Regions from separate parts of the Halomonas sp. H10-59 genome, predicted to be linked through region 1. Evidence: riboswitches for the same ligand, from Rfam matches in the RefSeq annotation. Region 1 holds a riboswitch; the other holds the start of a gene.

What was found. Region 1 has a riboswitch for thiamine pyrophosphate ahead of tenA (thiaminase II). Riboswitches for the same ligand answer to the same signal wherever they lie in the genome.
Region 2: linked by a shared signal. The riboswitch ahead of NFG57_RS06635 (sodium:solute symporter family protein) and the one ahead of tenA (thiaminase II) in region 1 are both predicted to bind thiamine pyrophosphate.

Annotation. Positions count from the first base shown of each region.
Region 1 is NZ_CP098828.1:1,288,588-1,303,155, forward strand. Features, by position in the region: gene dctP (TRAP transporter substrate-binding protein DctP) at 1-742, opposite strand, end outside; gene NFG57_RS05795 (choline dehydrogenase) at 968-2,599, shown strand; gene NFG57_RS05800 (putative sulfate exporter family transporter) at 2,783-3,832, shown strand; gene pta (phosphate acetyltransferase) at 3,942-6,104, opposite strand; gene NFG57_RS05810 (acetate kinase) at 6,101-7,315, opposite strand; gene thiC (phosphomethylpyrimidine synthase ThiC) at 7,600-9,552, opposite strand; TPP riboswitch at 9,630-9,764, opposite strand; gene tenA (thiaminase II) at 9,776-10,444, opposite strand; TPP riboswitch at 10,526-10,679, opposite strand; gene NFG57_RS05825 (GSCFA domain-containing protein) at 11,441-12,499, shown strand; gene NFG57_RS05830 (hypothetical protein) at 12,496-13,200, shown strand; gene mdoH (glucans biosynthesis glucosyltransferase MdoH) at 13,400-14,568, opposite strand, start outside.
Region 2 is NZ_CP098828.1:1,479,744-1,494,311, reverse strand. Features, by position in the region: gene NFG57_RS06670 (aminotransferase class I/II-fold pyridoxal phosphate-dependent enzyme) at 1-864, opposite strand, end outside; gene NFG57_RS06665 (MBL fold metallo-hydrolase) at 1,016-1,894, opposite strand; rRNA gene rrf (5S ribosomal RNA) at 2,264-2,379, opposite strand; rRNA gene NFG57_RS06655 (23S ribosomal RNA) at 2,486-5,491, opposite strand; rRNA gene NFG57_RS06650 (16S ribosomal RNA) at 5,732-7,269, opposite strand; gene NFG57_RS06645 (diguanylate cyclase) at 8,024-9,733, opposite strand; gene NFG57_RS06640 (hypothetical protein) at 9,905-10,693, shown strand; TPP riboswitch at 10,753-10,855, shown strand; gene NFG57_RS06635 (sodium:solute symporter family protein) at 10,936-12,381, shown strand; gene NFG57_RS06630 (LLM class flavin-dependent oxidoreductase) at 12,497-13,786, opposite strand; gene NFG57_RS06625 (3-oxoacyl-ACP reductase) at 13,786-14,568, opposite strand, start outside.

The DNA of each region.
Region 1 (14,568 bases):
GCAGGCCCTGGCGCAGGCCGTCCAGGGTCTCTTCCCAGGCCACCGGGACCGGGTTGAGGCCAAGCTGTTCCATGGCGATGCGGCCAAGCTGGGTGCCGGTGACGCGGTTCTTGGTGCCCTGCAGCACCTCGAGGCTGTCCACCAGCGGCTTGTCGGCCCAGCTCTGGCCCATCATCAGCCCGCGCAGGTCGCAGTGGGTGAACAGGAACTGCAGGTTGTGGCGCTGGCGCATCGGCTCGCGCAGCAGGGCCTCGCTGCGAGGGTCGTAGAAGAAGTGAAACATCGAGGCGACGCTCGGGAACATGTAGGCGAAGTCCAGCACGTTCAGGTAGGGCGCGCCGCCGGCGGAATTCTGGGTCGAGGCCGAGAAGATGTCGACGATGCCCTGCTGGGCCTTGCTGACGCAGTCGAGCTGGTTGCAGACCTCGTTGGAGCCCATGAACTCGACGCGGATGGCGCCGTTGGTGCGCTCCTCTACGTCACGGGCGAAGAATAGCTGCCCGGACTTCTGGATATCGAGATTGCGCTCGTTGAAGCCCGAGGCGCCAAAGCGCAGCTGGAACTTGGGTTCGGTCTGATAGCGGCGTTGCTGCTCGGCGTCGGCGGCTCGGGCCAGGCTCGAGGCGGTGAGGCCAGCGCCCAGACCACTGGCGGCCAGCAGCGTGGAGGTCATGCCGAAGCGACCCGAGATATTCAGGAAGTCGCGGCGCGACACGTCTGATGAGAAGAGGCGTGAACTCATGGAAGGCTCCCAGTCTTGTGTTTGGTGTAGGGATGCAGGGGAGTGCCGGGGCGTTCGCGCTTGGCGATCGTCGCCTGGCACCGGGCCCGACAAAGGGCCTTGACCACACCTTAGAAGTCTCTCGGGAATAGATCAATAAAAATGAGTTTTTTTGTCTCGATATTGATCTTTTGAGAAAACTGTCTAGCATGAATTGAGACAAAACGTCTCGATTGAGTGAGCGACATGACAACCACAACACCACCGCCAGCGGCTTTCGACTACATCATCGTGGGGGCGGGCTCCGCCGGCTGCGTGCTGGCCAACCGCTTAAGCGAGGACCCCGAGGTGTCGGTACTGCTGCTCGAGGCCGGCGGGTCCGACTGGAATCCGTGGATCCACGTGCCCGTGGGCTACTTCAAGACCATGCACAATCCGGCCACCGACTGGTGCTACCTCACCGATCCCGACGAGGGCATCGACGGTCGCCGGTTACAGTGGCCCAGAGGCAAGGTGCTGGGGGGATCAAGCTCGCTCAATGGGCTTCTGTACATCCGCGGTCAGCGCGAGGACTACGACGATTGGGCGCAGCTTGGCAACGACGGCTGGGACTATGACTCGGTGCTGCCCTACTTCAAGAAGTCGGAGTGCCAGGAGCGGGGCGCCGATGACTACCACGGTACCGACGGCCCCTTGAAGGTCTCGGATCTGCGCCTGCGCCGCGAGATCGCCGAACGCTTCATCGAGGCGGCCAAGGCCTCGGGGATTCCCGAGAACCGCGACGTCAACGGGGCCAGGCAAGAAGGCGTGGGCTACTTCCAGCAGACCTCCTACAAGGGCTTTCGCTGCTCCACTGCCAAGGCGTTTCTGCGTCCGGCGCTCAAGCGCCCCAATCTCACCCTGGTCAAGCGTGCCCACTGTCAGCGGCTGCTGCTGGAGGGCAAGCGCGTGGTCGGGGTCGAGTACCGCCAGGGGCAGAGCACCCATCGGGCAAGCGCCAGGCTCGAGGTGCTGCTGTCCAGCGGCGCCATCGGCTCGCCGCAGATCCTGCAGTGCTCCGGCATCGGGGACCCCGACCACCTGGCCGAGGTCGGCGTCGACTGCCACCACGCACTACCGGGCGTCGGCGAGAATCTGCAGGACCATCTGCAGATCCGGCTGGTGTTCAAGACCTCCTGTCGCACCCTCAACGACGAGGTGCGTCATCCGCTGAGAAAGCTGGCGGTAGGCACCCAGTACGCCCTGACCCGCACCGGTCCGCTGACCCTGGCGGCCAGTCAAGTGTGCATCTTCACCCAGTCGCGGGAGGGCCTGGATCGTCCGGATATCCAGTTCCATATGCAGCCGCTGTCGGCGGACAAGCCGGCCGAAGGGGTGCATCCGTTCTCGGCCTTCACCTCCTCGGTGTGCCAGTTGCGTCCGACCAGCCGGGGGCGTATTCGCATCACCAGCGCCGACCCCGCCGTCTATCCCTCGATCCAGCCCAACTATCTGAGCACCGAAGAAGACTGTCGCGTGGCGGTGGACGCCATCAAGGTGGCGCGACGCATCGCCGAGCAGGCACCGCTTGCCGAGGTGATCACCGATGAATACGTGCCGGGGCGGGAGTATCAGAGCGACGAGCAATTGCTCGAGGCTGCCCGGCGCTACAGTCAGACCATCTACCACCCGGCGGGCACCTGCAAGATGGGCCACGACGACCTGGCGGTGGTCGATGACCGACTGCGGGTGCACGGCCTCGAGGGACTGAGGGTGGTGGACGCTTCGATCATGCCGATTATCGTCTCGGGCAACACCAACGCCCCGACCATCATGATCGCCGAACGCGCGGCGGACATGATCAAGGCCGATCGCCGTGCCCAGGCGCGCGTCGCCTGACGTGCAGCGCTGGAACCTCGACAGCGGATCGATGCCATCGGGGCCTGGCCTTACTCGAGGCCGCGCTCTGGCCCTAACGTCGCGGTAGCGGGCTGGGCCAGGATCAAATCAATAGCGCGTCATCGGCTGACCCGCTGAGCGCGACCCCTGATACGCGAACAACGAATAAACGAGAGGACGCCCATGTCCCAGCCAACGACACACGCCAAGCCCGAGACGCCCGTGACCGGATGGCGTCGCCATCTGGAGCCCGCCCGGGAGCGCATGCCGGGGGTGCTGATCTGCATCACCATTGCCCTGGCCACCACCTTTATCGCCGAACACTACGGTGGCCCGACCCTGCTCTACGCACTGCTGTTCGGCATGACCCTGCACTTTCTCAGCGAGCAGGGCCCTTGCCTGGTGGGGGTGGAGTTTGCCGCCCGCACCATCCTCAGGCTGGGTGTTGCCCTGCTGGGTGTACGCATCACCCTGGAGCAGGTGGCGGAACTCGGGATCGGCCCGGTGGTGACGGTGGTCGCCGGGGTGGTGCTGACCATTCTGGCGGGAAGCGTGCTGGCGCGACTGCTGGGGCTGAAAAATGACCTGGGACTGCTGACCGGCGGGTCGGTGGCGATCTGTGGCGCCTCGGCGGCGCTGGCACTGTCTGCGGCGATGCCGCGCAACGAGATCGCCGAGCGCAATACCATCCTGACCGTGGTTGGCGTGACGACGCTGTCCACCGCCGCCATGGTGCTTTACCCGCTGCTGGTCGGTGCGCTGGAACTGACCGATACCCAGGCCGGCATCTTTCTTGGTGGCACCATCCATGACGTCGCCCAGGTGGTCGGTGCCGGCTACATGATTTCCGATGAGACCGGCGACATCTCAACCTTCGTCAAGCTGTTGCGGGTCGCCATGCTGGTGCCGGCGGTGATGGTGTTCATGCTGCTGTTTCGCCGCGCCCGTGGCGGTGAAGGCGGCAAGGTGCCGATGTTCCCGAGCTTTCTGGTGGCCTTCGTGGTGCTGGTGCTGATCAACAGCCTTGGCGTGATTCCCCAGGTGATGGTCGAGGGCATGACCGACCTGTCGCGCTGGTGCCTGGTCACCGCCATCGCCGCACTCGGTATCAAGACCTCCTTCCAGAAGCTCGCCGTGGTCGGCTGGAAGCCGGTCATCCTGATGGTCGCCGAGACCGTCTTCCTGCTTGGGCTGGTGCTGGTGTGCCTGTATACCGGCATCGCCGAGTGGTAGCGAGCGGTCCCGGGCGAGTTAGAAAGCAACGCAAAGCCCACACAAATGCCAAGGCCCCGGTTCTCCGGGGCCTCGGCGTTTCTGACGGTCTGTGGCGCTGTTCTGGTCGTTACTGACCGGCCTGGATCGCGGTCAGCGCAATCGTATAGACGATATCCTCGACCAGGGCGCCCCGGGACAGGTCGTTGACCGGCTTGTTGAGGCCTTGAAGCATGGGGCCGATGCTGACCACCCGAGCGCTGCGCTGGACCGCCTTGTAGGTGGTGTTGCCGGTGTTCAGGTCGGGGAACACGAACACCGTGGCGCGGCCGGCCACCGGTGACTCCGGTGCCTTCTGCCGGGCCACGCTGGCGATGGCCGCAGCGTCGTACTGCAGCGGGCCGTCGATGGCCAGGTGCGGCGCCCGTTGCCTGGCGATGCGGGTCGCCTCGCGGACCTTGTCGACGTCGGCGCCGCTGCCGGACTCGCCGGTGGAGTAGCTGATCATGGCGACCCGCGGCTCGATGCCGAAGGCCTCGGCGCTGGTGGCGCTCTGCAGGGCGATCTCGGCCAGCGCCTCGGCGTCGGGGTCGGGGTTGACCGCGCAGTCACCGTAGACCACCACCTGGTCGGGCAGCAGCATGAAGAACACCGACGACACCTGGCCGTAGCCGGGGGCGGTCTTGATCAGCTGAAAGGCCGGGCGCACGGTGTTGGCGGTGGTATGCACGGCGCCGGAGACCAGGCCATCGACCTCGCCTTCGGCGAGCATCATGGTACCCAGCACCACGCTGTCATGAAGCTGGGCCTCGGCGGTCAGCGGGGTCAGCTTGCCCCGTCGGCGCTCGACCATGGGGGCGACAAAGCGACCACGCTCGGCGTCCGGGTCGAGGATCTGCAGGTCGTCGGGCAGTTCAAGGCCACGTGCCTTGGCCACCTCGAGGATGGCGCGGCGCTTGCCCAGCAGCACGCAGTTGGCGATGCCGCGGCGCTGGCACAGGATGGCCGCTTCCAGGGTGCGTGGCTCGTCGCCTTCGGGCAGCACGATTCGCCGACGCTTGTGCTGGGCCATGCTGACCAGTTGATGGCGGAAGGCCGCCGGTGACAGGCGGCGCTGGGCGTCGTCGTGAATCAGCGCCAGCAGCCAGTCACGATCCAGGTGATCGGCGACGAAGGCGCAGATGGCCTCGGCGCGCTCGTGATCATCCACCGGGATGCCGCCGGACATCTCGGTAAGCCGGGCCACGGTGGCGTAGCTGTCGGTGTCCACCGAGAGGACCGGCAGCCCCGAGGCCAGCGCCGGGCGACAGACGTCGATCAGCTGCTGGCTGGGTGACTCGCCGTGGGTCAGCAGAAGACCCGCCAGGGGCACGCCGTTCATGGTGGCCAGGGCCGCCGCCAGCAGGGTGTCGTCGCGATCCCCGGGGGACACGATCAGCTCGCCGGGACGCAGGGCGTAGAGCAGGTGCTCGGCGCTACGGGCCCCCAGCGTCGAGTGGGCGACGCGGCGGCGATCGGCCTCGCCGTGGTGCAGGATCCTGGCATCGAGGGCGCGGGCCACGTCTACCACTCGCGGTGCGGTCAGGGAGGCCCGGTAGGGCACCGCCGCGACCACCGGCAGGGTCAGGTCGGCGCCGATAGCGAGCTGCTGCTGCCAGTGCTGGCGGTGGGCGCGGGCCTCGACCTCGCTGACCGAGGCCAGGGTCTGGTCGATGGCCGAGCCGTCGCCGTCCCCCGGCAGTCGCATCAGCATGGCACCCAGGGTGCGCACCGAACCCACCGCGTCGATGCTCTGGCGATGGAACTGCAACTGCTTGGCCAGCTCCTGGGGATCGGCGATCTGGCCATCGGCGACCAGTACCACCTGGGCGTCGAGGGCACTGGCCAGGCGCACGTTGAGGTCGAAGGCGTAGGCGTTTCGCGGGAGTGGGCGAACGCCCTCCACCACGATCAGCGCCGGTGCCTTGCCGGTGGCAGGGCGGGCGACGCGGGCGTGACGCTCCACGGCGAGTTCCAGCAGACCATCGCGATCGTCGCGGCCGAGATACTGCTCCAGTGTCTGGCGCGAGATCGGACGCGGCGAACCTATGCCCAGGGTGCTGGCCACCAGCGAGCGGGCGCGTTCGTCGTTGTCACTTGCCTGCTCGCCACCTTCGGACTGGCTGAAGGGCTGCAGAAAACCCGCGTCCAGCCCTAGCGTATCCAGCGCACGAAGCAGGCCGAGGCCGGCGGAGGTGAGGGCGACGCCGTCGTCGATGGGGATCAGCAGCAGCGTGCGGGACTGGGTGCTCACAGAACCTCCTCGAGCGTTGGCGTGGACGTCAGGCTCGCGATCAATTCCCGGGTCTGGCTGGCGATATAGCCTTCTTCGTCGGTGGGGATGACGCGGATCTCCGGCGCCGAGCTGGCGCCTCGGTCGTGGATCTGGCCTTCCTCGCCACGCCCGAGGCTCTCGTTGGCGTCAGCGTCCAGGCGTACACCGAGGGCCTCCAGGTGGCCCAGCGTCCGGGCGCGCACCAGGGCAGAGTTTTCGCCGATGCCGCCGGTGAAGGCGATGCCGTCGATCCGGGGCAGGGCACAGGCCAGGCCCGCCAGGGACTTGGCCAGGCGGTAGCAGAACACCTCGATGGCCAGGCTCGCGCCGGCGTGACCTTCACTGGCGGCCTGTTCGAGCTCACGCATGTCGTTGGTCAGCTCGGACAGCCCCAGCAGTCCGCTCTTCTGGTTGAGCAACTGATCGACGCCCTCCAGCGACATGCCCAGCTGGCGCGCCAGGTGCAGGTGCAGGCCGGGGTCGACGTCACCGCTGCGGGTGCCCATCACCAGGCCTTCCAGCGGGGTCATGCCCATGCTGGTGTCCAGGCTTCTGCCGGCCCATACCGCGGTGGCGGAGCAGCCATTGCCCAGGTGGGCGATCAGCCAGCCGCCTTCACCACGGGCGCTGACTTCTGCCAGGCGGCCGGTCACGTAGGCATGGCTCGAGCCGTGGAAGCCGTAGCGACGGATGCCGTGTCGGCTGTAGAGCTCTTCGGGGATGGCGTAGCGGTAGGCGTGGGGCGGCAGGGTCTGGTGGAAGGCGGTATCGAACACCGCCACCTGAGGCAGATCCTCGAACAGCCGGCGCGTGGCGACGATACCGTCGAGGTTGGCCGGATTGTGCAAGGGGGCCAGGCTGATGGTCTGGCGAATGGTGCGCACCACGGCGTCGTCGAGCAGGGTAGCGGCGGTGAAGCGCTCGCCGCCGTGTACCACCCGGTGGCCGATACCGATGGGCCGGTGGACGTCAAGGTGCTCGAGGATGGTCTTGAGCGCCAGGGCGTGGGTCGCACGGGGAAGCGAGACCTCGCGGGCGCTGCCGTGTTCGTCCGTCAGCTTGAGGCGAGCCTCGTGGCTGCCCAGGCGCTCGGCGATACCGGACAGTCGAGGAGTGTCGGGAGCTTGATCGATCAGCGCGAACTTGATCGAAGAGGAGCCGCAGTTGATCACCAGAATCGGGGCTTTCATGCCATCTCCAGAAAAGACGCCTTGGTGAGGCGAGAATGCGTGGGATGGCGGCGAATCTAGCACCGCCCCGGGGCGCGAATAATTGGCCTGGGGAGGTAGTCGAACGGCTTTGCTGGTGGATCCGACGAAGCCGTGATGAGCGTCAAGTGCATGAATCTTCGGGTTGGACTTTTGTCTAACTTTGTGCGGCAGAACTGGAACCGGGCGTACAAGACGTGCATCCCCGAGCAGTCGAACGCTGCCCGGGGATGCGCCGGGGAGTGGCTTGTCTCAGACCTCCTTGTTCAAACCTCCTTGTACAGCTCCGCACCCTGTTCACGGAAGACCCGGGCGCGCTCCTCCATGCCGGCCATGACGGCGTCGCCGTCACCCTCCAGGCCGTTGTCGCGGGCGTAGTCGCGGACCTCCTGGCTGATCTTCATGGAACAGAACTTGGGGCCGCACATGGAGCAGAAGTGGGCCACCTTGGCGGAGTCCTTGGGCAGCGTCTCGTCGTGATAGGCGCGGGCGGTGTCAGGGTCGAGGCCCAGGTTGAACTGGTCCTCCCAGCGGAACTCGAAACGCGCCTTGGACAGGGCGTTGTCGCGGCGCTGGGCGCCGGGATGCCCCTTGGCCAGGTCGGCGGCGTGGGCGGCAATCTTGTAGGTGATGATGCCGGTCTTGACGTCGTCCTTGTCGGGCAGGCCCAGGTGTTCCTTGGGGGTGACGTAGCACAGCATGGCGCAGCCGTACCAGCCGATCATCGCCGCTCCGATGCCCGAGGTGATGTGGTCGTAGCCCGGGGCGATATCGGTCACCAGTGGCCCAAGGGTATAGAAGGGCGCCTCGTCGCAGTACTCGAGCTGCTTGTCCATGTTTTCCTTGACCAGGTGCATGGGCACGTGGCCGGGGCCTTCGATCATCACCTGGACGTCGTGCTTCCAGGCGATATGGGTCAGCTCACCCAGGGTCTTGAGCTCCGCCATCTGGGCCTCGTCGTTGGCGTCGGCCACCGAGCCCGGACGCAGGCCATCGCCCAGCGAGAAGGCCACGTCGTACTGCTTGCAGATCTCGCAGATTTCCTCGAAGTGGGTGTAGAGGAAGCTTTCCTGGTGATGGTAAAGGCACCACTTGGCCATGATCGAGCCACCGCGGGAGACGATGCCGGTGACCCGGTTGGCGGTCAGCGGCACGTAGCGCAGCAGCACGCCTGCGTGGATGGTGAAGTAGTCCACGCCCTGTTCGGCCTGCTCGATCAGGGTGTCGCGGAACACCTCCCAGGTGAGGTCCTCGGCCACGCCCTTGACCTTCTCCAGCGCCTGATAGAGCGGCACGGTGCCGATCGGTACCGGCGAGTTGCGGATGATCCACTCGCGGGTTTCGTGGATGTTCTGGCCAGTGGACAGATCCATGATGGTGTCGGCGCCCCAGCGGATGCCCCAGGTCATCTTCTCGACCTCTTGCTCGATGGAGGAGGTCACCGCCGAGTTGCCCAGATTGCCATTGATCTTCACCAGGAAGTTGCGCCCGATGATCATCGGCTCGGCTTCCGGGTGGTTGATGTTGGCGGGGATGATGGCGCGCCCGGCGGCGACTTCCTGGCGCACGAACTCGGGGGTGATCTCCTCTGGCAGACGGGCGCCGAAGCCCTGCCCGTGATGCTGGTGGCCAAGGATGCGCTCGACCTCATCGCTGCCTCGATAGTCATCGGCCAGGGCCTGTCGACGCTGGTTCTCGCGGATGGCGATGAACTCCATCTCCGGGGTGATGATGCCGCGGCGGGCGTAGTGCAGCTGGGTGACATTGCCGGCGCTGCCGTCGGCGCCACGACGTGCGCGGCGCGGCGTGCGGGTCAGTTCGAAACGCAGCGGGGCGAGTGTCGGGTCGTTGGCACGCCGGCGACCGTAGTCCGAGGTCGGTCCATCGAGCCATTCGGTGTCGTCGCGCTCCTCGATCCAGGGCCGGCGCAATTCGGCAAGCCCGTGACGCAGGTCGACCTCGACCTGGGGATCGGTGTAGGGGCCGGAGGTGTCGTAGACCAAGAGCGGCGGATTGGCCTCGTCGGCCCCGGAGGTGCGGGTCGCTGACAGCGAAATCTCGCGAAACGGCACCCGCAGGTCGTCGCGGGAGCCCTTTACATAGACCTTGCGCGAACCCGGCAGGGGCGTAACTGCGGCCTGGTCGACCTGGGCGGTCTCGGCCAGGAAGTGCGCGCTATGGCGGGGTTTGTTTGCGGAAACGGGTTGATCGAGCGGCATTGGCTTGTCCTTCTCACGGCACTGGGTGCTGGCGTTGTTGTGTGCATCGCGTGAGGAAGGAGGGGGCGTCGTGGCCTGGGCCGTGAGCGCTTGATCCCTACGCTGGTCCTCACCGCGATGCCATGGCATCGGGGTTACCCCCAGATCAGGTTCAACGGGTCCCATGCGCTGCATGATCTCAGCCGCCTCTGGCGGCCCCCCGTCAAGCGTGGTGCTGATTGTGTTAGTCGCTTAGATCGAGCCCCATCTGCCAGAAGTCGATCTCGAGTCGTGTCGCGTCGGCGAATATCCGTGACAGTCGTGCAAAGCGCTCGCCGGATACCTGGCCAAGCTGATCGTCGAGCCAGGCATGCTCCTGGCGCGCGGCGGCCTGGAAGTCGTCGCTTTCGTACATGGCGATCCAGGCGTCGAAGGGATTGTCTGCACCGCGCAGGGTGTCCGGGCGGGCGTTGAGCGTTCTCGCGATATCGGCGTAGCCGACCATGCAGGGGGCCAGCGCCACGTGCAGGTCCAGGAGGTCGCCGCGGCTGCCGGCGTCCAGCACGTAGCGGGTATAGGCCAGGGTGGCGCGGGCTTCGGGCAGCTCAGCGAGTTCGGCCTCGCCGATGCCCCAGTCGCGGCAGAAGGCGAGATGCAGGCCGAGTTCCACGTCGAGAATGGTCTTCATGCCGTCGAAGGCGCCGCGCAGCTCGTCGAGGCTGTGGCTCTTGTAGGCCGCCAGGGCGTAGGCCCGGGAGAACTGCAGTAGAAACAGATAGTCCTGCTTGAGGTAGTGACGGAAGCTGGCGTCGGCCAGTTCACCACGGCCAAGGGCGAGCACGAAGTCGTGTTCGATGTAGGCGTGCCAGTCATCGCGGCAGGCGTCGACAAGATCGGTAAAGCGGTAGCCCATGTTGCCTCCGGTTGGTGCGGATCCGGAGGGCGGCGGCCAAGGACACGGCGACGAGAAAGGAGGGAGGTGCGCGCGCAGGGGCAGACACCACCGCCTGATTCCCTACGCCGGTTCAAGGTGTGAAGCCACACCGCACCCGGATCAGGTTCCACGGGATCGGCGCTGGCGGCCGGTGATTCGTCACCCTGGCCCTGCGCCATCTCAGCCGGATTCACCGGCACCCCGTCAAGCGAGTCTGAATCGAGTCTAGCATGACCTCGAAGGGAGTCCACCTCGGCTTGGCAAGAACCGATCCCGATCAGTAGATACGCCGCTGGGGGGAGGAGGTTCCCACGATATCGCGAGAGTGCAACTGCCGAGATATCTGGAGAAGTTTCCGCATGGTTGAGAATGCATTTTATCCGATTGAGGAAATGTGGCGAAGTAGAGTCCTGATTGATCAATTCGACAAAGTTTCGACGATTTTGTTGTTGTTTAAAGGGATATTTGCGTGGTTTTTCTTGGATGTTCTCTGGATTGTGTTTGCGTGTTTTGCGGCTGCCTGATAGAGAAGATGTGAGAGAATCTAGAGTGAAAAAAGTACGTTTTTCACTCTAGATTCTGACATTCGTTGTGCGCTTGACGACTCCTTTGTGAAGAAGGGAAGAAAGTGACAGGTGTGTTGGTCCCGTTTTATTGGAAGCATTGGTTCGCCGAGTTTTCATGGAAGCTAAAAATGCTTGTTTTGCTCTCTTTTGAACCACCCGTGGGTCAGGGAAATGGTGCATGGGAAAGGTTTTATGAAGGGCTCCGGGGCCGTTGTCAGTGCTCGTTTCTCAACACAATAGACAAATATTTCGCCTATCTTTTTTTATGCAAATATTTTAGAAAGGAAGACGAGATGCCAGTGTTGGCGTAAACATTCCTATTCGTCGTGGCAATGGGTGATTTAAGATAGACGTTATCAATTTTGTTTGTTCACGACCGATATTATATCTTATATTTGAGGTGATTAATATGAATCCATATTCGACACTTCCAGACCGTGCCTTCTGGAAAAAAGCTGTATCCGAAAAGTCGATTTTTGACATATCCAATTTGTGGTCTCCAAAGTTCAAGATCACAAAGGATAGTAGGGTGGTTACCTTCGGTTCCTGCTTTGCGCAACATATTGGAAATGCTCTTGATAGCAGAGGGTTTAACTGGGTCTCGACAGAAACTCCACCCAAGGGGCTCTCGCAGGAAAATGCAAAAAAATACAATTACAATATTTTTTCGGCCAGAACCGGGAATATATACACCACCTCATTGTTGAAGCAGTGGGTAGAGTGGGCAACAGGGATAAAAGAGCCGCCTGAGGAGATTTGGGAAAAGAACGGACGGTTCTATGATCCCTTTCGCCCCGTGGTGGAACCAGAGGGTTTCTGTAGTAAAGAAGAGTTAATACTCTCTCAAGAGGAGACAATAAAAGCGTTTAGGGAATGCATCTTCTCATCAGACTTCTTTGTCTTCACCTTAGGGTTGACTGAAAGCTGGTTCAATTCGGAATACGGCTACGAGTATCCGATGTGTCCCGGGACTTCAGCAGGGACCTACCTGAAAGGTATCCATGCGTTCAAGAATCAGATGTATCCCTCTGTGATGAATGATCTGCGAGATGCCATAGAAATAATGCGTCATGAGAATCCTGAGTTACGCTTTATATTGACAGTTTCCCCTGTTCCTTTGGTAGCGACAAACTCCAGGAACAACGTGATCGTCGCTACAATGGAATCCAAGTCAGTGTTGCGTGCCGTGGCTGGGCAGATTTCTAGAGGTTGTAATTATGTGGATTATTTTCCTTCGTATGAAATAATCAACAGCCCGGTTTTCAAGGGGGTGTTTTTCGAACCCAATCAACGAAGTGTTAACCCCCACGGTGTCGATTTTGTGATGAATCATTTTTTTTCTTCTCTGAGGACAAAGTTTGGCGCTGAGATTTTCGGAAAACAAAACAAGAGGGTAGGTAACGTAAAGAAAATTAATGATCTGGTTTGCGAAGAAGAGATCTTCGACGCCTTTGGAGGTAAGGAATGAAGAAAAATATTTGTGTGCTGGGCAATAGCCACGTTGGTGCTTTGAAAAGAGCCTGGGACCTGATGCCAGAGTGGCATCAAGAATATAATCTTGTCTTCTTTACCGCTAGAAGTAATGGCTTGGGTGGACTGATTCTCATCGATAATAAACTGGTTCCAAAAACAGATAGATTAAAGAGAACCATCACCTATACATCGGGTGGCAAGAGTGAGGTTGATATCGTTGAATATGATCTATTCTTGATTTACGGACTTCAGATGGAAGTTTTTTTTGTCGAACCTGGCAAATTTTTTTCATCAGCAGTAATAAAGCAAACCGTGCTGGATAGTGTCAAGGGTACGACGTCCTGGAAGATCATGGAAATGATCAGGAGCGTGACCAACAAAAAGATATATGTTGGACATAATCCCCTGCCTATTCAGAAGAAAGGTGATGATAGAAGTTATCCTCCGGAAAGCTACCTGTCCGGAATAAAGTTGATGAACGATGAAGTATATGATAAATGCAATGCCGAGTTGATCGCTCAGCCTGCTGATACCATCGTCAACGGATGTTTTACGGAGCGGGAGCTCTCGAAGGGAAGTAAAAGATTGCCTGTAGGGGATGCCATGGATGAGGAAGCGCATCCAGACCATGATATCAGGCATATGAACGAAGAGTTCGGGAAAAAGTGGCTATCCTGCTTTTTAAGTAGAGATTGACAAAGGGTTTTCCTGGCGGATGTGTGTTATTCGGAGCTGGAGAACGCTCTTTGTAGAGCAAAGTGTTACCACCAGACAGCGGCAAACAGATGAATCATGGATCACGCCACTATGCTTGACGTGTAGTAGTCCGCTGGGATTCCCCCTCCGGATGATGCAAAAGGAGGGGGAGGACACAACGCTGTGCCACGGCACCGGCTCAGTCGACGGGCTTCTCGCCGGAGACCTCCGGCGCCGATTCCGTGCCGTGCTCGCGAAAGGACTGCACCGGCATCTCGCGGGGGACTTCCCGTGGCGGCTCGGCCGGGGTCGCCGGCGGCGGTGGTGCCTCGGCGACGCGAAGCTCGCCTACCACCGCCGGGGGGCGGGTCTCGCTCGGGACCAGCAACAGGCCGGCGCGCCTCAGGGCCCGGCCGATGCTCAGGCTGGAGCTCCAGCGGACCAGCGGAGCGGCCATCACCAGGCCGAGCCACACCGGCGTCAGCCAGATGAAGAAGCTCGGGGTGAAGGCCCAGGTCACCAGCGCCCACAAGGCGCCGATCAGTGACCATAGCCAGGTGTGGCGAAAGGCTTCCTTCCAGGGCAGGGCGCGGCCCTCGCGGGACTGTGGATCCCAGGCGACGGTGCGGCCGCTCAGTACCTGAATCACGAAACGACTGTGGAACACCATCATCAGCGGCGCGATGAGCATGGCAAACAGCGTCTCGAGCAGCATGCTGGCGACGAGCCGGGCCCGTCCGCCGTAGGCCTGCGGGTTCTGGATCAGCCCCAGCACCAGCCCCAGTACCTTGGGCATCAGCAGCATGCCCAGGGTGCCGATCAGCAGCGGCATGATCAGGTTGGGTGGGGCGATCGGCCAGTCGGGAAACAGCTGCGAACTCGAGGTGAAGAAGTTGGTCGGCACCAGCGCCCGGATCAGGGCGTCGATGGTGCTGATCACCAGGATCGCCAGCCACACCAGCGACGACAGGTAGGCGAGGGCGCCGAAGAAGAAGTGCAGACGGCTGAGCACGTGCAGTCCGCGTCCGCCAAGCAGGCGCATATGCTGCAGGTTGCCCTGGACCCAGCGCCGGTCGCGCTTGGCGTAGTCGAGGATATGACTCGGCATCTCTTCGAAGCTGCCGCCCAGGTCGGTGCGCATGCGCACCTGCCAGCCGGCACGGCGCAGCAACGCCGCCTCGACGAAGTCGTGGCTCAGGATATCGCCACCCAGCGGCGGCTTGCCGGGCAGCTCCGGCAGGCCACAGGCATCGGTGAAGGCGTCCACGCGAATGATGGCGTTGTGGCCGAAGTAGTTGGCCGCGGTGGCGTGCCAGAAGCTCAGACCGCTGGCCAGCATCGGCGAGTAGAGTGCAGCAGCGAACTGGT
Region 2 (14,568 bases), 190 kb from region 1:
ACCAGGATAGTGGACACGACGTACTGCCGCATGCGATTGCAGCGCTTCGGCGATCGTCTGCGCCGAACGGTTGTGCTGCGCCACTCGAACCGACAGGGTCTTGAGGCTTCGCGACAACAATGACGCTGTCTGCGGCGATGGTGCACTGCCCAGGGACTGACGCCACCAATCGATAGGCTCCAGCAACGCACGAGTGCCCATCACCGCCCCTGCGGTGAGATCACTGTGCCCTCCCAGATATTTGGTGGCGCTGTGCACCACCAGATCGGCGCCGAGTGGCAGCGGCAGCTGGTTGACCGGCGTGGCAAAGGTATTGTCCACCACCACCAGTGCGCCATGGGCGTGCGCCTGCCTAGCCAGCTTTTCGATATCGGTGATGGCAAGGGTCGGGTTGCTCGGTGTCTCCACGAAGACCAGACCAATGCCCTCGCGTAGCCTCCGCTCGAGAGCGTCGCCTTCATCGCCCAACACCAGGTCGACGGGATAACCGAGGCTTGGCAACCCCTTCGCCATCAGCCCCAGAGTGCCACCGTAGATCTCACCGTAGCCCACCACCCCTTTCTTGCCGTGGGCCAGCAGCAAGGCGCTGATGGCCCCCATCCCTGCACTGAAACTCAGGGCGGCCTCGGCCCCCTCCAGTCCTGCCAACACATCCTCGAGGGCGTACAGCGTCGGATTCATGCCATAGCGCGAATAAAATCCTCCACGCTTCTTCCCTTCTCCGACCTCTCGCAGAGAGGCCGTATCATCGAAGGCGAAGGTCGTGGTGTCGTAGATCGGCATATGGGGACTGCCGAAGGGATCACGCTGTTGCTGGCCATGGATGGTGCGCGTCGCCAGTCCATAGCGGTCGAGACGGGGCATGCTGCCTCCTTTGTGAGCTTGCAAGCCAATCACCGTCTGACCAACCTAGCGTGAAAGCAGACACTTCACCAGAGACGCATGCCCAAGCGCCCGCCGCCGAGATATTCACGGGTTCAGTCTCGGAAGCCGTTCTCAGCCGCCGCTGCGGCGCTTAAAAGGCGTTCAGCGGGATCTTGAGGTAGCGACGACCGTTGGACTCTGCCTTGGGCAAACGCCCTCCCAGAATATTCACCTGGAGTGACGGCAACATCAGCGCAGGCATCGGCAAGTCCTGGTCGCGTCCATTGCGCATGGCGATGTAGCCGGCCTCGTGCTGACCCTGGAGATGGATGTTGTCACGGCGCTGCTCAGCCACCGTGCTCTCCCACCGGGGCTCCCGGCCTCCAGGGCGATAGTCGTGCCCGGTAAATATGCGGGTATCTTCCGGCAAGGCAAGCAGGTCCTGTATCGACTGCCACAACGCCTGAGCGTCGCCACCGGGAAAGTCTGCCCGGGCCGTGCCGAAGTCAGGCTGAAACAGGGTGTCGTGGACGAAGGCAGCATCACCGACGCGGTAGGTCACCGACGCCAGGGTATGCCCGGGAGAGAACATCACTTCGACCTCGAGACTACCGATGGAGAAGCGATCCCCCTCGGCCCACAGCCTGTCCCACTGACTACCGTCGCAGGCCAGCTCCGGCCAATGATAGATATCCTTCCACAGCGCCTGTACCTCGGTGATCTTCTGCCCAATCGCCGTCGGCGCCCCCGTCTGCTGCTTGAGATACTGCGCCGCCGACAGATGATCGGCATGGGGATGGGTATCCAGCACCCACTCCACTTCGAGGCCGTGCTCCTTCACGTAGCCAAGCAGTTCATCCGCGCTGGCGGTGGACGTCGCACCGGAGGCCGCATCGAAATCAAGCACCGGATCGATGATGGCACACCGTCTGGTATCGGGGTCCGTGACCACGTACTGGACGCTCGATGTCGCGGTATCGAAGAACCCCGTCACCTGTGGCCGCCCCTCGGAATGACGAATTCGTTGCATCTGGCACCTCCTTCGCTCTGTGTACGATGAATATGCCATTTCGATCTTTCTTTAGCACCTTTGTTCCATCCAGAGCAGCATTCCGCATGGGAAGCAGAAACGAAAGAAGCCCAACTCCTCCTGGAATTGGGCTTCTTCTAAATAAATGCCTGACGATGACGCTTAGACAACAAGTTCGCTCGCATGGGGGTGAGTCACCCCGAGCTTTTGCGGCAACGCCGCAAGGGGTGACGAACGACGCGAGCTTGCGAGCGGCCGGACCGCGCCGAGGGGGTTATCGGCGCGGCCCCACATATAAAGAGAGGGGTCTTCCCATGCATATGAAAAAGCCCGATTATCTCTCGATAACCGGGCTTCTTCTGAATAAATGCCTGACGATGACCTACTCTCGCATGGGGAGACCCCACACTACCATCGGCGCTGAGCGGTTTCACTTCTGAGTTCGGCAAGGGATCAGGTGGTTCCCACTCGCTATGGTCGTCAGGCGGAAAAAGGCAATGTACATCAATACTGACAAAGTCCTGCTCGATACGTCCCACGTATCCGTCAATTAATTCGAGACATCATCGACCAAAACCCTTTGGGTGTTATATGGTCAAGCCTCACGGACCATTAGTACCGGTTAGCTCAACGCCTTGCAGCGCTTCCACACCCGGCCTATCAACCAGCTGGTCTTGCTGGGTCCTTTAGGAGGCTCAAGGCCTCAGGGAGATCTCATCTTGAAGGGGGCTTCCCGCTTAGATGCTTTCAGCGGTTATCCCGTCCGTACATAGCTACCCGGCAATGCCACTGGCGTGACAACCGGAACACCAGAGGTACGTCCACTCCGGTCCTCTCGTACTAGGAGCAGCGCTTCTCAAATCTCCAACGCCCACGGCAGATAGGGACCGAACTGTCTCACGACGTTCTAAACCCAGCTCGCGTACCACTTTAAATGGCGAACAGCCATACCCTTGGGACCGACTTCAGCCCCAGGATGTGATGAGCCGACATCGAGGTGCCAAACACCGCCGTCGATGTGAACTCTTGGGCGGTATCAGCCTGTTATCCCCGGAGTACCTTTTATCCGTTGAGCGATGGCCCTTCCATACAGAACCACCGGATCACTAGAACCTACTTTCGTATCTGCTCGACGTGTCTGTCTCGCAGTTAAGCACCCTTATGCTCTTGCACTCACTGCACGATTTCCAACCGTGCTGAGGGTACCTTCGTGCTCCTCCGTTACTCTTTGGGAGGAGACCGCCCCAGTCAAACTACCCACCACACACGGTCCTCGAACCGGATTACGGTCCTGAGTTAGAACGCCAATGATGCCAGGCTGGTATTTCAAGGTTGGCTCCACCCCATCTGGCGACAGGGTTTCAAAGCCTCCCAGCTATCCTACACAAGCAACATCAGCGTCCAGTGTGAAGCTGTAGTAAAGGTTCACGGGGTCTTTCCGTCTAGCCGCGGGTACACAGCATCTTCACTGCGATTTCAATTTCACTGAGTCTCGGGTGGAGACAGCGTGGCCATCATTACGCCATTCGTGCAGGTCGGAACTTACCCGACAAGGAATTTCGCTACCTTAGGACCGTTATAGTTACGGCCGCCGTTTACCGGGGCTTCGATCAGGAGCTTCGCGTGAGCTAACACCATCACTTAACCTTCCGGCACCGGGCAGGCGTCACACCCTATACGTCCGCTTGCGCGTTTGCAGAGTGCTGTGTTTTTAATAAACAGTTGCAGCCACCTGGTATCTTCGACCGCGTCAGGCTCCGGTCGCGAGGACCTTCACCCTAATGCGGCGTGCCTTCTCCCGAAGTTACGGCACCATTTTGCCTAGTTCCTTCACCCGAGTTCTCTCAAGCGCCTTGGTATTCTCTACCTGACCACCTGTGTCGGTTTGGGGTACGGTCTCACAGTATCTGAAGCTTAGAGGCTTTTCCTGGAAGCGTGGCATCGATGACTTCCTGACCGTAGTCAGTTCGTCTCGCCTCTCGGCCTTGAGGATCCGGATTTACCTGAATCCTCAGCCTACCGGCTTTCACCAGGACAACCAACGCCTGGCTCACCTAGCCTTCTTCGTCCCCCCATCGCAATACTGTGAGGTACGGGAATATTGACCCGTTTCCCATCGACTACGCCTTTCGGCCTCGCCTTAGGGGCCGACTCACTCTGCTCCGATTAGCGTCGAACAGAAACCCTTGGTCTTCCGGCGGGGGAGTTTTTCACTCCCCTTGTCGTTACTCATGTCAGCATTCGCACTCGTGATACCTCCAGCATGCTTCTCAACACACCTTCATCGGCTTACACGACGCTCCTCTACCGCGTGTTCGCATCCTTAAAATGACTCAGGCCGTTCACCTTGCCCTGCCCGACTCAACGTTCGGGAAGCGCTTTGCCATCGCTTCGCGATGGTAGCGAACTGACACTATCGAATCACCTTAAGTGATGCGAACACACCCGTAGCTTCGGTACCTGGTTTGAGCCCCGTTACATCTTCCGCGCAGGCCGACTCGACTAGTGAGCTATTACGCTTTCTTTAAAGGATGGCTGCTTCTAAGCCAACCTCCTAGCTGTCTAAGCCTTCCCACATCGTTTCCCACTTAACCAGGATTTCGGGACCTTAGCTGACGGTCTGGGTTGTTTCCCTTTTCACAACGGACGTTAGCACCCGCTGTGTGTCTCCCACGCTTGCACTCACCGGTATTCGGAGTTTGCCTCGGGTTGGTAAGTCGGGATGACCCCCTAGCCGAAACAGTGCTCTACCCCCGGCGGTGATACGTGAGGCGCTACCTAAATAGCTTTCGAGGAGAACCAGCTATCTCCGGGCTTGATTAGCCTTTCACTCCGATCCACAAGTCATCCAAATCTTTTTCAACAGATCCTGGTTCGGTCCTCCAGTTGATGTTACTCAACCTTCAACCTGCTCATGGATAGATCGCCCGGTTTCGGGTCTATTTCCAGCGACTGGTCGCCCAGTTAAGACTCGATTTCTCTACGCCTCCCCTATACGGTTAAGCTCGCCACTGAAAATAAGTCGCTGACCCATTATACAAAAGGTACGCGGTCACCAAACAAGTTGGCTCCCACTGCTTGTACGCATACGGTTTCAGGATCTATTTCACTCCCCTCTCCGGGGTTCTTTTCGCCTTTCCCTCACGGTACTGGTTCACTATCGGTCAGTCAGGAGTATTTAGCCTTGGAGGATGGTCCCCCCGTCTTCAGTCAAGGTTTCACGTGCCTCGACCTACTCGATTTCACAACACTCAGGTTTCGGTTACGGGGCTATCACCCACTATGGCCAGACTTCCCAGTCTGTTCACCTACCAGTTGTGTTGCTTAAGGGCTGGTCCCCGTTCGCTCGCCGCTACTAGGGGAATCTCGGTTGATTTCTTTTCCTCGGGGTACTTAGATGTTTCAGTTCCCCCGGTTCGCCTCTCATGTCTATATATTCAACATGAGATACCCAAGTTACCTTGGGTGGGTTTCCCCATTCAGAGATGTCCGGGTCGCAGGTCGTTTGCCACCTCGCCGAACCTTATCGCAGGCTTCCACGTCTTTCATCGCCTCTGACTGCCTAGGCATCCACCGTATGCGCTTCATCGCTTGACCATATAACCCCAAAGGGTCTGTCAATCGATGATGTCACGACAATTGCCGGATACGCTTGAAACGTATCTTACTTTGTCAGCATGATATACATTGTTAAAGAGCATTAGAGCACAAAACTCTAAGCTGGCGGCTTGTGGCTTGCTAATGAAGCACAAACGTCCAACTTAAAGTTCCGTTAACCGCTCTATCGATCAGGTAATTCATTGTGAGCACTTACCGACAGTCAGATGACGTGTCGTTTAAGGAGGTGATCCAGCCGCAGGTTCCCCTACGGCTACCTTGTTACGACTTCACCCCAGTCATGAACCACACCGTGGTGATCGCCCTCCGAAGTTAGGCTAACCACTTCTGGTGCAGTCCACTCCCATGGTGTGACGGGCGGTGTGTACAAGGCCCGGGAACGTATTCACCGTGACATTCTGATTCACGATTACTAGCGATTCCGACTTCACGGAGTCGAGTTGCAGACTCCGATCCGGACTGAGACCGGCTTTATGGGATTAGCTCCACCTCGCGGATTCGCAACCCATTGTACCGGCCATTGTAGCACGTGTGTAGCCCTACCCGTAAGGGCCATGATGACTTGACGTCGTCCCCACCTTCCTCCGGTTTGTCACCGGCAGTCTCCCTAGAGTTCCCGACCGAATCGCTGGCAAATAGGGACAAGGGTTGCGCTCGTTACGGGACTTAACCCAACATTTCACAACACGAGCTGACGACAGCCATGCAGCACCTGTCTGAGAGCTCCCGAAGGCACCAATCCATCTCTGGAAAGTTCTCTCGATGTCAAGGGTAGGTAAGGTTCTTCGCGTTGCATCGAATTAAACCACATGCTCCACCGCTTGTGCGGGCCCCCGTCAATTCATTTGAGTTTTAACCTTGCGGCCGTACTCCCCAGGCGGTCGACTTATCGCGTTAACTGCGCCACAAAGCTCTCAAGGAGCCCAACGGCTAGTCGACATCGTTTACGGCGTGGACTACCAGGGTATCTAATCCTGTTTGCTACCCACGCTTTCGCACCTCAGCGTCAGTGTCAGTCCAGAAGGCCGCCTTCGCCACTGGTATTCCTCCCGATCTCTACGCATTTCACCGCTACACCGGGAATTCTACCTTCCTCTCCTGCACTCTAGCCTGACAGTTCCGGATGCCGTTCCCAGGTTGAGCCCGGGGCTTTCACAACCGGCTTATCAAGCCGCCTACGCGCGCTTTACGCCCAGTAATTCCGATTAACGCTCGCACCCTCCGTATTACCGCGGCTGCTGGCACGGAGTTAGCCGGTGCTTCTTCTGTGAGTGATGTCCTCCCTCGAGGGTATTAACCTCAAGGCTTTCTTCCTCACTGAAAGTGCTTTACAACCCGAAGGCCTTCTTCACACACGCGGCATGGCTGGATCAGGCTTTCGCCCATTGTCCAATATTCCCCACTGCTGCCTCCCGTAGGAGTTCGGGCCGTGTCTCAGTCCCGATGTGGCTGATCATCCTCTCAGACCAGCTACGGATCGCAGCCTTGGTGAGCCGTTACCTCACCAACTAGCTAATCCGACATAGGCTCATCCGATAGCGCAAGGTCCGAAGATCCCCTGCTTTCCCCCGTAGGGCGTATGCGGTATTAGCCTGGGTTTCCCCAGGTTATCCCCCACTACCGGGCAGATTCCTATGCATTACTCACCCGTCCGCCGCTCGACGCCTCCTAGCAAGCTAGGATCGTTTCCGCTCGACTTGCATGTGTTAGGCCTGCCGCCAGCGTTCAATCTGAGCCATGATCAAACTCTTCAGTTTAAAGTCTGATAGTCCGTTAAGCGGACCAAACTTGGCTCAAGGTTCAAACGTCTCGTTTGACGAGTCGCTTGCCTTGATATTTCAGTGACAGTGTCACTGACTCATCGGCAAGCGCCCACATGAATTACCTGATCAATTTTTAAAGAGCGTGCCCTCGGCCAAACCAGCCGGAAGAGCGTCTCGCTTTGCTGCGCCGCAGCCCGAAGGCTTGTCGCAGCGCCCTGCGAGGAAGGCGTATTCTACAGAATCGAAGCGCTTCGTCAAGGCTTTCTTTTTTCGCCGTGCAAGCGATGCCTGCAGGACCCAAGAGAAAGCGAAGCGAGCCTGGCGCGCATCCTGCGATGCCGTCCTGGCGACTCCGATCGAGTGGCGAGCATTTTACCGATTTCTCGTTGCCCGTCAAGTGGAGAATTTTTCGAAGACTTGAAAAAGCCTTTTTAAAACAATCACTTTTACCACCCTTCACCGCCTGTGACGTTTGCTCGTCGCCGGCAGCGGATGCGTACTTTACGGATTGGGACCGGCCTTGGCAAGCACTTCGTGTGAAAAAATTTCACACCGCCGTCATCTGAATGACATCAGCCACACTGCGAGATCCTTCTCGATTCCGCAGGTGCAGGATTCAGCATGTCGAACAGCGGCTAACAAGCTTCTCTTGCAATCTCTCGAGGCCATCCTCGATCCGCCCGCCGTGGCATTCAATTCAGCACCGCACCGCCTTGCTCAGTAGAGGTCTCTTTTCATGTTTCAGCGACTAGACGCGGGAGGCCTCTTGCGACGACTCTCCGTCCGTCGCGGCGCACACGCGGTTGCGACCACTGCGCTTGGCGCTGTACAGGCGCCGGTCGGCGCGCTCGAACAGCGGTGCAAACCCCTCCCCCTTGCGATACTGGCTGACGCCGATGCTGATGGTGATGCGAATCGCCTGTCCATCCGACAGGGTGATTCCCCCCCCTTCCACCGCGCGACGCACCCGCTCGGCCGCCTTGATCGCCTCGGGCAAGGCGGTGCGCCGCATGACCACCACGAATTCCTCGCCGCCGGTGCGCGCCACCAGATCGCCATCACGCAGGCAGTTGGCTACTGTTTGCGCCAGCCAGGTGAGCACCTGGTCACCGGCCGCGTGACCGAAACCATCATTGACCTGCTTGAAGAAGTCGATATCGACCGCGGCCAGCGAGAACACCATCCCGCCACTGTCGCATTCCTCGATCAGGCGGGTGACGTGGCGATCCAGCTGGCTTCGATTGGGGAGTCCGGTCAAGGCATCGGTCATCGCCTGGTCTTCCAGCTGATCACGTTCGAGGCGAATACGCTCGACCTCCATCTCGTTGGAAATGACACGTTCGACGGCCCCGACCAGTAGTCGGACCAACTCGATGTCGACCTCGCTGAAGGCGTGCCGCCGCGCCGACGGACTGGAGAAGTTCAGCGTCCCCCAGACCTTGCCCTGGATCCGCAGCGGTGCACCGATATAGGTCTCCAGCTGAAAGTTCTCGTAGCAGGGGTGGCCCTTGACTCGCTCGTCCTGCCCGGCGCGGTGGGTATGGAAGACGTCATCGGCGTCGAGGGTCAGCCGACAGTAGGTGTCACCCAGTGCAAAGCTGTCGCCGGCCCCTACTGGCGCATTATCCGAGGCCGCCCAGCGCACCGTGTAACGCTCCCCCTCGACCTGACTGACAAGCGCGATATCCAGCCTCAGGTAGCTCAAGGCGTCACGCAGCAGCATGTCGACGATCTCTGATACTCCGATATCGGTGCGATTTACCCCGGTATGGACATCCCGTAACAACTGGATCATCGAGCGATACTCGGAGACGTCCTGGATGATGGCGTAGAAGCCCATCACTTCATCTTCCACCACGTCCGGCAGATAGTGGACCTTGAAGTAGATCTGGCGACCGTCCTGGAGCACCAGGGAATCCTCGTAGCTGACCTCCTGCCCCGCCAGCGCCAGGTCGAAACGTGGCCGGATCTTGGCGTAGGAGTCTGCATCGAGCACCGAAGACACCGGCTGCCCCATCAGCGCCTCGGCAGGCTGGCCGATGAAGTCGAGGTAGGCACGATTGTTGAAACGGAAGCAGAAGTCGCGGTCGACGTAGGCCACCATCACCGGCAGGTGGTCGGCCATCCGCGCGATGACACCGCGGCTTGCCTTCTGCCGAGCCGACAGTCGCAGCACCAGCCCACCATCGGCCAGGCGACAGCAGCTACCATCGCCCAATTCCAGCGGCATCGAAGGCTTGGCAGCGTGAACGGCACCCCGGGAGACCCAGGCTTCGGCGACCGCCGCGGCCTCGCCAGGCAGCTCTGCCAGCCCCCGCCCGATCCAGACCTCTCCAGGCTCGCCCAGCACGCGCACGGCATCACCGACCACGTCGTGCACCTGCAACTCCGGCGTCAGGCGTACCAGCACCGTTCCGGACGACACCAATGCCTCTTCCACCCAGGCAAAACGCTCCATGAGGACAACTCCTTGCGTAAGCCCTGCCCTGGACCGGCAGCAGGTCAATACCCTGGCGGCACGCGTGCCGTCTTCTCTAGACTATGAAAAGATGCTTATAGATGCCGGATTATTTCGCTTGCCCGCTTCCACGTTATGCTGGCGTCGCCGACACCGCCGCGGGAGCTGCCCATGATCCACCAGGACCTTGTCGCCATCGAACACGCCCTGACGCTGGCCAATCGCGGGGATACCAGTTGGCTGTGCACGCGCCTGGACACCCCTGCTCCCGCCTTCCCCCACCTGAGCGTCACCAGCGATGCCGATGGCCCCGGGTACGCCGGACAGCCCATCTTGCTGACCCAGACCCGGGACGGCGGCGCCTGCCTGGTCAATATCGACAACAACGCCAACGACGGTACCCCCTGTCTGGTCGAGCGCCTGTCACCGAGCAGCGACATCCTGGTGCACCTGGAGGTCATCCATGCAACGCTCGCCGGCCAGCCATCGCTGATTCGCCGCGTCAGCCTGGGCAGTACGTCCATGAACCTGCAGCGACCCACGCCAACCAGTCCGCTGGTCCAGATCGGCGACGACGTCGTCGAGGTGCTGATCCAGCCGGCCTTGCGTCTGGTGCTGACCGGCCACTCCCCGGTCAATGCCGACCTGGCGCGCCAGGGACAACGGCTCGGCTTCGAGGTCATCCTGTGCGCCCCGGACTACCCCGACACGCATCACTCGACAGCGCCCCTGCCGGCAGGCGTCGAGTTCCAGCGCGCGCCCGCGGCCCCCTTCCTGCACGGCGGCGGCGGGCACCGACGCACCCTGGTGATGGACGCCACCGACGCCTCGACCATTGCGCGAGCGAGCCGCGAGGCCTGCTGTCATGGCTATCTGGCGATGGCTGACATCGATCCACGCCGGGCGGCGAACTGGCTTTACGATGGCTGGCACAGCCTGCGCACCTCGCCCACCGTCTGACGCCCCGTCGCTGCGGCCAAAGCGCCAATTGACAGCCATCGGAGGCGGTCCTACGCTGTGCGCATTCCTGGGGGAGCCTGACGGCTGAGATTCCGCATCACGCGGTAACCCTTTGAACCTGATCCGGGTCATGCCGGCGAAGGGAAGGATGGTTGCGCTATCTCCTCTTTCTTCCTGTCCGCCGCTCGTCCCGCCTGTCCACCGGTCCCTGCGGACAACGACAAGAAAGAGGTCTTCTTTCGATGATGCTCGATCCCACCTGGACGGCGCTGTGGCTTTTGCTATGCGCCGCCATCTTTGCCATCCCCGGCCTGATCTACGCCCGACGTCGTCAGGGCGGCCTGGATGACTACATCTCGGCTCGCAACAGCCAGAACACCCGCGCCACGGTGTTGACCCTGGTGGCCACCACCCTGGGCACCTGGATCCTGTTCGGCCCCGCCCAGGCGGCCACCTGGGGCGGCATCAGCGCGGTACTGGGCTATGCGCTGGGTTCCATGGTCCCGCGCCTGGTGATGATCCCGCTGGGACGACGCATGCGTGAGCTGATCCCCGAAGGCCACGGCCTCACCGAGTTCGTGATCCATCGCTACGGGCGCACCATGTACGCCTTCACCCTGACGATCATGCTGTTCTATCTGTTCATCTCGCTGGCGGCAGGCCTCACCGCAATCGCCCATATGGTCACCCTGCTGGCGCCGATCCCGCTGTGGCTGACCGCCTGCGTGGTGATGATCGCGACCCTGCTTTACACCTTCTACGGCGGCCTGCGCACCACCATCTTCACCGACAAGGTACAGATGCTGGTGATCCTGCCGTTGCTGGCGCTGCTGCTGGTGTTCGGCTGGCAGGCCGCCGGCGGCGTCGCGCCGACGCTCGAGGGCCTGCAGGAGCGTGCGCCCCAGTTGCTGGATGTCACCGATGCCGGTGGCCTGCGTGCCGGTCTGACGTTCTTTATCGCGGTGATGCTGACCGGCCTGTTCTACCAGGGCACCTGGCAGCGCATCTACGCCGCCCGGGACAGCAAGGTGCTGCGGCGGGGCTTCTGGATCGCAGGGCTGTTCAACTTCCCGGTGATCGTGCTGATGGGCCTGTTCGGCCTGGCCTTCGTCGGCCTCGGGCTCGAGGGAGACGGTTCGGTGGCGCTGTTCAGCGTGCTGCTGTCCGAGGTGCCGCTGTGGTTCGCCCTGGCCTTGATTCCGCTGGGTCTGGCCCTGGTGATGAGCAGCGCCGACACTACCGTCAACGCCACCTCCAGCATCATCGCCGTCGACATGCACCGGCTGCTGCCCCAGGCCAGCGAAGCCACCCTGATGCGCCTGGCACGCTGGCTGATCGTCGCCGCAGCGGTGCCGGTGACCTGGGTGGCAGCCCAGGGCTACAGCGTGCTCTATCTGTTCCTGTTGGCGGACCTGCTGTGCTCGGCGGCGGCCTTCCCGGTGTTCTTCGGTCTGTTCAATCGCCGCTACGACGGGCGCAACGCGGTCCTCAGCACCGCTGCGGGCCTAGTCGCCGGACTGGCGATGTTCCCGTCTCCCAGCGGCGGTACCGCCACCCTGCTGGAATCCTTCCTGCTGGCGGCCTTCGTGCCGGTGCTGGTCTCGCTGGTGCTAATGAAATTGCTGCCATCCCGCCAGGACTATGACTTCACCCGCATGGGCAGTCTGGTGCGGCGTTTCCAGAGCTGACACCGCCACGCTGACAGCCTGGCAAGGTGTGACAAGAAACAGCGGGACGTGCTGACGCGTCCCGCTGTTGTCGTTTCAAGGCCTGGCGATCAAGGGCCCTGGCAGTTCCGGCTCATCAGCGCCCGGGACGCGCCAGCCCCAGGTGGTCGCGCAGGGTGCGGCCCTGGTACTCGCGTCGAAACAGCCCGCGGCGCTGCAGTTCCGGTACCACTTGTTCGACCACGTCCTCGATGCTGTCCGGCAGCGACGGCGGCATCAGGTTAAAGCCGTCCGCCCCGCCCTGCTCGACCCAGCGCTGCATCTCGTCGGCGATACGCTCCGGGGTGCCGACCATGGTGCAGTGGCCGCCACCGGCGGCGAGCCGTCCCAGCAACTGGCGCAGCGTCGGTCGTTCGCTCTCGATGATCCGCAGAATCGTGGCGTAGCGCCCCTTGGGCCCGCTGAAGGCCTCCAGTGGCGGCAACTCGGGCACCGGGGCGTCGAGCTCCCAGTCGCTCACGTCCTGGCCGATGAACTGACTCAACTGGCGCCGGGAGCTGTCCACCGGCAACAGTTCGTCGAGCTCCCGCTGCTTGCGTCTGGCCTCCTCTTCGGTGGAGCCGACGTAGGTGACAAGCCCCGGCATGATCGCGACCTTCGGTCTGCCCGCGGCCTTTACCCTGGCCTGAAGATCGCGGTAGTAGTCCTGGGCAGAGGGCAGATCGTAGGCCACCGCGTAGATGGCCTCGGCGTAGCGCGCGGCCAGGTCACGGCCCTGATCCGAGGCGCCGGCCTGGAACAGCACCGGGTGGCCCTGGGGCGGACGCGGCACCGTCAGCGGGCCATCCACCAGAAAGTGCTCGCCGTGATGGTGAACGGGTCTGACCCGGCTGGCGTCGACGTAATCGCCCTGGCGGTCCCTCACCAGGGCGTCGTCACTCCAGGAGTCCCACAGCGCCAGCACGGTATTGGCGAATTCCTCCGCCCGGGCATAGCGCTCGGCGTGGCTTGGCATGGCCTCGAGCCCATGGTTGCGCGCCTCGCTGTCGAACATCGAGGTCACCAGGTTCCAGCCCAGGCGTCCGCCGGAGATATGGTCCAGAGAGGCCAGCATGCGTGCAGCATGAAACGGCGTATAGAAGGTGCTGGAGACGGTCGAGATCAGCCCGATGTGTTCGGTGGCCCGCGCCATGGCCGCCAGCATGGTCAGAGGTTCCAGGGTCCACAGTGGACCGTCGGCGACGTTGCCCGCGGCGTGGCCATCGGCGAAGAACACCGCATCGAAGCGACCCCGCTCGGCAAGCCGCGCCAGCTCCTCGTAGTAGCGGATATCGGCCAGGCGCTCGACGCTGGAACGGGGATGACGCCAGGCCGCCTTGTGGTGGCCGCAGCCCATGATGAACAGGTTCAGGTGCATGTTGGCCATCAGTCCTTCACCAGTCCGCCGTCGACCACCAGGTTCTGGCCGGTGACCGCCCGCGACCAGGGTGAAGCGAACAGCAGTGCGGCGTCGGCAAACTCTTGCGGCGTGGTCACCCGTCGCAGCGGTGTGCTGGCGGCGATCAGATCGAACACCGCCTCCGGCGTGGCGCGGGAGGCATCGGTGGTGCGCAACAGGCCCCCGGAGATCATGTTCACGGTGATGTTGTCCGGGCCCAGATCGTGGGCCAGGGTGCGCGTCAGCGACAGCAGCGCCGCCTTGGCGGCGGTGTAGTCGTGGTAGGGCACCACCGGGTTCTGGAACAGGTTGGTACCGATATTGACGATGCGACCAAAGCCGGCCTCACGCATGCCGGCAAGCGCCGCCTGCACCGTGTTCAGCGCCCCCCGGGCGACGCCCTGAAGCTGATGATCGAGGTGCTCCCAGGTCAGCTCGTCGGGACCGGGGCGGGCGTCGCCGTTGAAGGCAAAGTCCGGCAGCGCATTGTTGATCAAGGTGGTGACCGGTGCGCCGAAGTGCTCGCGGGCACGCGCGAACATGGCATCGACGGCGCTGCGATCACAGACGTCGGCGGCCACCGCCAGGGCTTGCTCGGGATAGTCGGCTACCAGCGCCTTGGCGCCCTCTTCGCTGCGTCGATAGTTGACCACCACCCGCGCGCCCTGCTCGAGGAAGCTGCGCGCCAGGCTGACACCGAGGCCACGTCCGGCGCCGGTGACGACGACCAGCTGGCGGGAAATAGGAAGCGCGGGCGGGCTTGCGGAGGT